Regions from separate parts of the Kineosporia succinea genome, predicted to be linked through region 2. Evidence: riboswitches for the same ligand, from Rfam matches in the RefSeq annotation. Region 2 holds a riboswitch; the other holds the start of a gene.
What was found. A riboswitch is a leader RNA that binds a small molecule or an ion and turns the genes downstream of it on or off. The one in region 2 is predicted to bind cyclic di-AMP.
Positions count from the first base shown of each region.

Region 1: another riboswitch for cyclic di-AMP. It lies ahead of J2S57_RS08225 (C40 family peptidase); the one in region 2 lies ahead of J2S57_RS22075 (C40 family peptidase).

Region 1 is NZ_JAUSQZ010000001.1:1,860,495-1,864,700, forward strand. It holds gene J2S57_RS08215 (D-hexose-6-phosphate mutarotase) at 1-191, shown strand, start outside; gene J2S57_RS08220 (HNH endonuclease) at 484-981, opposite strand; gene J2S57_RS08225 (C40 family peptidase) at 1,351-2,043, opposite strand; cyclic di-AMP (ydaO/yuaA leader) riboswitch at 2,133-2,299, opposite strand; gene J2S57_RS08230 (iron-dependent transcriptional repressor DtxR) at 2,788-3,513, opposite strand; gene J2S57_RS08235 (tetratricopeptide repeat protein) at 3,999-4,206, shown strand, end outside.
Region 2 is NZ_JAUSQZ010000001.1:5,079,679-5,083,884, reverse strand. It holds gene J2S57_RS22080 (glycosyl hydrolase) at 1-2,534, shown strand, start outside; cyclic di-AMP (ydaO/yuaA leader) riboswitch at 2,943-3,088, shown strand; gene J2S57_RS22075 (C40 family peptidase) at 3,129-3,941, shown strand; gene J2S57_RS22070 (FAD-dependent monooxygenase) at 4,133-4,206, shown strand, end outside.

The sequences.
Region 1 (4,206 bases), 3.2 Mb from region 2:
TGGTGGTCACGGCCAACGGCTTTCCTGACCGCGTGGTCTGGAACCCGGGAGCCGGCCACGGACTCGGCGACGTGCCCCCCGGAGGCGAGAGCGGCTTCGTCTGCATCGAGCCGGCGCTGCTCGAACCGGTGGAGCTGGCGCCCGGGTCGGCCTGGACGGGCACCGTGCGGCTCGATACGGGCAAGCGCTGAGCGGCCGACCGGGATTGCGATACGTGTCGGTCACATAAATCCGACCTGCAATGACTAATGGTCTGATTACGGGCAGTCATGACACTTTGCTAAATCAGCATCCGTGTGGCAGGCTCTCCAACGCACCGGCGCCGAGAGCGCCGGTGCACCAGACTTCTTGCGTGTCACCCGGATACGGGCGGGCGCTCCCCGGTCGGCTTTCATCAGTGGCCACTGCGATCTCCTCGGTCTGAGCCAGAGGTTGGAGGGACCCACTGGCTCAGACCTTGGTATTTTGGCCGCCCTCTCGGGCCTAGGCCGCCGCCGCTCCCAGGTACTCCTCCCACGAGGGCTCCCGCACGTCCGCCCCCCGCACCACCCAGGCCGGACCGCGCGGGGCCCGCGGGCGCACCGAGAGCGTCCACCCCATCTCCTCCGGCGTGCGGTTGCCCTTCACGTTGTTGCAGCGAATACAGCACGCCACCAGGTTCTCCCAGGTGTCCTGACCGCCCCGGCTCCGCGGCAGCACGTGGTCGATCGTCGAGCCGTGGGCGTTGCAGTAGGCGCAGCGGTGCTCGTCTCGACGCAGCACCCCACGTCTGCTCACCGGGATGACCCGGCCGTGCGGCACCTTGACGTAGCGGGACAGCACGATGACCGACGGCCGGTCGACCGTCAGCATCTCGCTGACCACGGGATGAGGGCCGTTCTCGACCACGGCGGCCTTGCCCGCGAGGACGAGCACGATGGCCCGGCGGAAGGAGACGACGGCCAATGGTTCGTAGCCGGCGTTCAGAACGAGGGTGCGCATCAGCGGCCACCTCCTGGGTCCCGGACGACAAAAGGCGCCGTTCCGCAGGGGAACGACGCCTTGGAGAGTGACGGCACGAGGCCGCCAGGTATCTCGAATATCTGGAACGAACTACTGCCGACCTGCCGATGCAGGCCCGGTAACCCGGTATGGGCCCGCGCCCTGGCCGTCAGGAAGTCGCGTATGTGTGCTGCCACGGCGACCTCCTCACCGGTATGCCAGCTTGTCGGACTCTGCTTGACAGAGTAAGCGGGAACCCACCGCCAGATCACTCCCTTTACCTCAGTGATCTGCGTGACCATCCGGCAAACGAACACAGGAGGCCACGCCGGACCGGCGGACCTCCTGTGCTCGTGCGTGGTGGTGCGATCAGGCGGACACCCGGCCGAAGGTGACGGCACTGGTCCAGATCGCCCGCTTGCTGAACGACGTGCCGGTGCGGCCGGCGTCGTACATCATGTTGCCGCCGGCGTAGATGCCCACGTGGTAGGCACTGCCGCCGGACGTGAAGAACACCAGGTCGCCCGGCACGGCCTCGGACCGGGAGATGCGGGTGGAGCTCAGCATCTGCTGGTTGGCCGTGCGCGGCAGCTCGATGCCGACCTGGCCGAAGATGTACTTGGTGGCGCCCGAGCAGTCCCAGGCGAGGGGACTCACGCCACCGTAGCGATAGGTGACACCGATGTAGCGGGCAGCAACAGCGAGCACGGAGGCTCCCCGCGCACTGCCGAATGAACTGGACACGCTCGTACCCGTCGACGACTCTCCGTTTTGGGCGGAGATAACGACCTTGTTCGGAACAGCGGTGAAGTCGCTGCTTTCGAACGATACCGTGGCGGCGACGGGTGCCGTGAGCGACGCCGAGGAAGTCTGCGTACCGACGGGCGCCGCGAGGCTCCCGGAGAACGCGACAGCCGGCTGCACGGAGATCGGGGCGGTGGCCGGAGCAGCCGCCTCGGCGCCGGTGGCGGTGCGGGTGGCGGCCTGGGAAGACATCCCCATCGTGGCGACCAGCCCACCCGACATGGCGATCACCGCGCCACCCCGACCCAGGACGGACATCTGGCCGGTCATCGCGGTGCCCAGGGACGACAGCGGTGTTGCAGGACGAACAGGCGCGCGATGGCGCGCCGTGGCCCGAGTAGTCACGGTTTACCTCTCCGAACGCCTACGAGGTCAGCTGTCGGGTTCGGATGGGAGAAGTCATCCGGCCGGATCTGCCTCTTGCGAGTCGGATCTCGGCTTCACCCCGAGGACGTCCAAGGTTCGGACGCCCGGAATTGGGTCCCCCGCCTCTGCCATGCGGTGTTCGTGTTGCCCCGGGGTGATGGCAGAGCTCGGCGTCCACCTCGGGGGCTTCTCGGAGGGAGAGAAGCGAACGTGAAGCTACCCGAACAGGCGAAGGCATGTCACGTCTGTGTCACGACACCCCGGAAAAACTTTACGGAAAGTGACCGAGTGAGCACGTTCGGGTGACCAAAGGCCGGTCGAACGGCACCTTCCGGTAGGCCGTTCCGGCGATGCACAGAAGCCCCACCAACGCCTTTAACCTCTCGATCAGCATCCTGAGCTGCGACGTCCTCTAACACGGCTCGGCGCGTCGCGCACTTTTTGACAGTGCCGAACGGCGGCTGCTAGTGGCCGTCGGCAACCACTCTGCGTGCCGACGGCGGTGCACCGAGGGGACTTCGGTCTGGTATTGACCCATACGTACGCAAGCCCCGCCCAGCCGAGGCTGGACGGGGCTGGCGAGCGAGCGCGCCGTTGTGAGCAGGCCCTTGCGGCCAGGGGTGCGGCGGGATCCGCTCAGACGGCCTCGACGAAGACGTGACGCGCCACGTCGGCCGGCAGCGCCACCCCGGCGTCGGACTCGGCCGAGCGCATCTCGGGCAGCTTCACCACGTTGACCATGTAGCCGGTGGGCGTGCGCTGCGCCTGCACCCGCGAGCCGGGCACCATGCCGGCGCCCTGCAGCTGCTTCATCAGCTGGGTGTCGATCTGAAGACGCTCGCCGAGGCGGCGCACCAGGAGCTCGTTCGGGCTGTCGGCCGAGGCCACCGCGTCGGGCAGGCTGAGCACGCCCTCGCGGAAGGCGTTGGGCGCGGCCTCCGGGCCACCGAGCTCCTCGAGCCCGGGGATCGGGTTGCCGTAGGGGCTCTCCATCGGGCCGGCCAGCATCTTGAGCAGCTTCTGTTCGACGTGGTCGCTCATCACGTGTTCCCAGCGGCAGGCCTCGTCGTGCACGAGCTCCCACTCCAGGCCGATCACGTCGAGCAGGAGACGCTCGGCGAGGCGGTGCTTGCGCATGACCCGGGTGGCCTTGGCCCGGCCGATCTCGGTCAGTTCGAGGTGGCGGTCGCCGGAGACGTGCAGCAGCCCGTCACGCTCCATGCGTGCGACGGTCTGGGACACGGTGGGCCCCGAGTGACCGAGACGTTCCGCGATCCGGGCCCGCAGCGGGACGACGCCCTCTTCCTCGAGCTCGAAAATCGTTCTCAGGTACATCTCGGTGGTGTCAATGAGGTCGCTCACACGGCCATTGTCCGCCCTCGGGCAACCGAGCACCATCCACCGGCAGCCTGAGCGTCGTCACGTGACGCATCGTGCGGGAACCGGAGCCGCCCGCACCGACGCCTCTCGGCGATCGCGCCGCCCGCCGCACCGGGCCCGGGCAGGCAACAGCCCGCAGGCTCGCCGGAAGGATCCGGCGGTGGCGCGCTGGACGATGCGCGCCCCCTGCGGGCTGCGGTGACTGCCTGGAATTCGCCGGCCGTGTCGACCGTGAATCACTCTCGAGAAACAAGAGCAGTCCGTCCGGAACGACGGCGGCTAGCTGACGGCCACCTCACGCGTCCGATATGAACTCACTGTCGAACCACCTCCTCTCTCGTGTGGCACGACGGTACGTACGCCCCCGGCCGGGCGGCAACGGGTTTTCCCGCGGTTTCTCCGACGGCGAACCAGCCAGTAGTCCGGACGGCCGACACGGACCCCCGATAGAAGGCATGATCGTGCGAGTGAGCACGGCGTCCGAAGAGATCCGCGCGGCCCTGGCCGGCACGCACGAGCTTCCTCCGGGTGAGGAACGCATCGGTGCGCTCGACGCGCTGCTGTCGTCCGTCGGCCGGGCCGGCAGCGCACCCGAGGTCGGCCGGCTGGGCACCGAGATCCGCAGCGCGCTGCTGACGGCCTGCCTGGACGGTGGCCGGCACGACCGCGCGCCGG
Region 2 (4,206 bases):
GGGTTCCGGGCGATCGTTCCGAAGACCCCACTGCTTGGGGACGTTCCGGTCACCCGCTGCCCCACGAGGACTCCCCGGTCTCCCGGGTTTCCGGACGGGACGACGCACGCCCCCACGGCTGGGACGCCGAAGGTTCCGCCTCGGCCCCCCGCGGCCACGAGGCGCCGGGCAGCCGTCGCAACGGCCGACCCAGCCCGTTCGGTCCCGAGCCCGCCGGCCCGCCGGCGCGTGACGCCCGCAACGCCCCGGGCCGCAGCCTGCTGCCCCCCGACGTGCGGGAGACCGGGAACCCGGGCGCCGCGAACCGTCGCGGTGACGCGTGGGCACCTCTCGCCCCCGGCGACCAGGCCCCGCAAGCCCTCGCCCCCGACCCGGCCGAGGGTCGGTCCCGCGACGCCGAGCGCTCGCCATTCGACACCCGCCGCCCCGACGAGGCACTCTCCGACCGGGCCGAGACCTCCGGCCGGGCCGAGCCCTCCGGCCGGGCCGAGACCTCCGGCCGGGCCGAGATCTGGGGCCGGGCCGAGACCTCCGGCCGGTCGCGGTCCCGCGGTCCCTCCCCCTTCGGTCCCGGCGACCAGCGGCCCGCCCGCGACCAGGGGAACCGGGCCTTCGCGACCGACCCGGCCGAAAGCACGCCCCGCCGCGACGACGAACGTTCGCCGTTCGGCGACCGGCGTACCGAGGGCGCACGCGACAGCGATCGTTCTCCGTTCCCGGCCGACGCCCGACCCCAGAACCGCCGGCCCCAGAACCGCCGACCCCACGCCCCCGGGCCGGCCGACGACACTCCGCCGCGCGGCCTGGCCGGCCGTGCGCCTCGGCCCGCACCCGCCGGGAACTCGCCGGCATCAGGTCTTTCGCGGCGCGGTGCGACGTCTGCCGCCGCGAGCCAGGACGCACCTCCCCACAACTGGCCTGAACGCGCCGGCCAGGCCGAGGGTTCCGGCTCCCGTCTCCGCGGACGCCGCGAGCGGGGTCAGCGGACGCCTGCCCCCGGCAGCCCACTCGGCGCCGCAACCTCCGGCACCCGCGACGAGTTCGCCGGGCCGGACGAGTTCGACGGTCCCGAGGGCCCCTCGGCGCCGCACGGTCTGCTGGGACGCGACCACGACGTCCTCCCTTCCGACGCACCGCCCTCCGGACGCAAGCGGGACGCCCGCATGCCCGGATTCGGTTCCGGCTCACCGGTTCAGGGACGCCCCGGGCCCCAGCCACCGCTCACCGACCTGGGCGAGGAGCGCGGCGGCACCGGGCGCGCCGGCCGGGACGGGCGCCGGGACTCCCGCATGCCCGGATTCGGCTCGGACTCCCCCGTCCGCAGCAACCACCCCGGCGCCGGAAACCACGGCTCGAACCGGGGCGTCGGCCCACGCCCTGCGCGCGGCTCGGCTCCGCAGGGCCTGCGCCCGCAGAAGAAGACGTGGCGCGACTGGCGTCCCAACCAGATCGTCCTGCGCCGCGGTCAGGTGGTCACGCTCGGCGTGATCACCGCGTTGGTCATCCTGATCGCGGTGGCCGGCGTCTACAAGAACGGCGCGACCCAGGACGAGTCGGCCCGCAGCAGCGCGGCCACCACGGACGCCGCGCCGACGACGGCGGCGACGCGCGCGTCCCTCGACGGACGGCTGGGGGTGTTCAGCGGCACCAGCCCGGACTCGACGGAGGAGTTCGAGAAGTGGCTCGGCCGCGACATGACCTTCGCGACGCTCTTCGCCGACCGCGAGACCTGGGACGACATCGCCAGCCCGGGTTCGTACCTGACGCCCTGGAAGAACAGCGGCTACCGGGTCGTGATGGCCGTGCCGATGATCCCCAACGAGCTCAACGCCACCAAGGAGACCTCGATGCGGGCCGGTGCCCGCGGCGAGTTCAACGAGTACTTCGTGACGCTGGCCGAGCACCTGGTGGAGAACAAGCAGGACAAGGCCATTCTGCGGGTCGGGTGGGAGTTCAACCTGAAGTCGTGGCCGTGGGGCATCGACGACGAGGACACCTACATCGCGTTCTACCGGCAGATCGTGAAGTCCATGCGCTCGGTGGAGGGCCAGCACTTCGAGTTCGACTGGAACCCGAACAACGGCTACAACCCCTACGACGGCAAGGACTACTACCCGGGCGACAAGTACGTCGACTACGTCGGGGTGGACGCCTACGACCTCCACAGCGGGCTGTACCCCTACCCCAAGGGCTGCAACCAGGCCTGCAAGGAAGACCGGCAGAACCGCGCCTGGCACGAGGTCATCTTCGGCGGCGACCGGGGGCTGATGTTCTGGACCGACTTCGCCAAGCAGCACGACAAGCCGGTCTCGCTGCCGGAGTGGGGCATGTGGGACCTGTACGCCGACTCCTCCGGCGGCAAGGACAACCCCCAGTTCGTCGAGTACATGTACGACTTCATCACCTGGGCGCCGAACAACGTGGCCTACGCGAACTACTTCAACGTGAACTCGCCGCTCGGTGAGCACAGCCTGACGGAGTCGTTCCCCAAGGGCGGCAAGAAGTTCAGGGAACTCTTCGGCGACAGCAAGTAGATCTTCAAATCACCCAGAGTCACCGTCGGCCGGGGCACTGTCCCCGGCCGGCCGGATTTTGGGAGAATCTTTGCGTTATTTAATAATCACAGCGAGCTATTTGAGGCTTGAACTGGACGGATGCCCGAATGGGCAGCCCGCACCACGGGGCGTAACGGTGCATGTTAAATCCGCATGATGTTAGGCACTTCAGGTGACTGTTGATCACGAACCGGTCTGAGCTGCGTAAACACCAGGTGGGCGACCTCACCCAGGGTGTCCGGACATGTAGCACACAAGGTGCCGATGCCTATGGTCCGGGTCACACTTCGCTGATCACATTTTGATTACTCCCCGAATGGACGTAGTGTCGCCGTCGGCTCTTCACCCGAAGGGCCGGGTGGCCGTCCTGCCGAGGTCCGTCGGCGGCTGCTCAAAGATCCAGACGGACGCCGGGGAACCACCTAGGCGCCGGACAGCCGGTCCGGTCGCCGCGGGGCGAAGCCGAGCTCGAGAGAGCCGGCCGGGCAACTTCCGCCCGAGCCCGTCAGCTCACCTGGTAGGCGAGGGAAGGACACCACCTCTTTGGAGAAATCGCGTGTTCGAAGATCGGTCGTGCCGCTCAGCGCAGTCTTCACCGGCGCCGCGCTGACGCTCACGGGAGGCATCCCGGCTCTGGCGGCCGACGGTTCCACCGGCAGCGACGAAGCGAAGACCGGAGCCGCGGCCCTCAAGACCGCCACCGTCAAGGTGAGCGACACGGAGACGGCCCGCATCACGCGCAAGGCCACCGCGAAGGCCACTGCGCGACTCACCAAGAAGGTCAAGGCGACCGCCAAGGTCACGGCGTGGAGCACTCGCACCGCCAAGGCCACGCGCACGGTCACCGTCACCACCAGCGCCACCGACTACAACACCGCGGTGGCCAAGGCCAAGGCCGCGGCCAAGAAGAAGGCGCACGAGCGGGCCCGTTCCGCCGCGATCGCCGAGGCCAAGAAGCAGGCCGTCAAGAACTCCCGGGCCAAGGCGAAGCACCGCGCCCAGGACAAGGCCGAGCGCCTGGTCCGGGTCAAGTTCGGTGCCGAGGTCGTCTCCGACGCCGCCAAGCTCAAGGGCACGCCGTACGTCTACGGCGCCACCGGCCCGCGCGCCTTCGACTGCTCCGGCTACGTCGGTTACGTGCTGCGCCAGAACGGCGTCACGCACCTCAACCGCACGTCGTCCGGTCTGGTGAAGAACACCAAGAAGGTCTCGAAGCACGCGAAGAAGAAGGGCGACCTGGTCTTCTTCTCGAGCGGCAGCGGCGTCTACCACGTCGGCATCTACGCCGGCGGCGGCAAGATCTGGCACGCGCCCAAGCCGGGCAGCTCGGTGAAGAAGGAAACCATCTGGACCTCGAGCTACTCGGTCGGCCGGGTCAAGGTCTAGTCCGGTCCAGGTCCCACCAGCACCGCGGGTCCAGACACTGGGCCCGGCCCGCCACCCCTCCGGCGGGCAGAGAAGGCCGGGAGCTCGTGTGCTCCCGGCCTTCTCGCGTTTTGACCCCATAACGCGCCGAACGCCTCATCCGCACCTATGGTGATCAAAGTCCCCTGATCCCCTGGCCGAGGAGGCTTTCCGTGGCACGACGACGCGCTCTCATCGCGGGCGGAGGCCTCGGCGGCCTGACCGCGGCCCTCGCCCTGCACCGGCG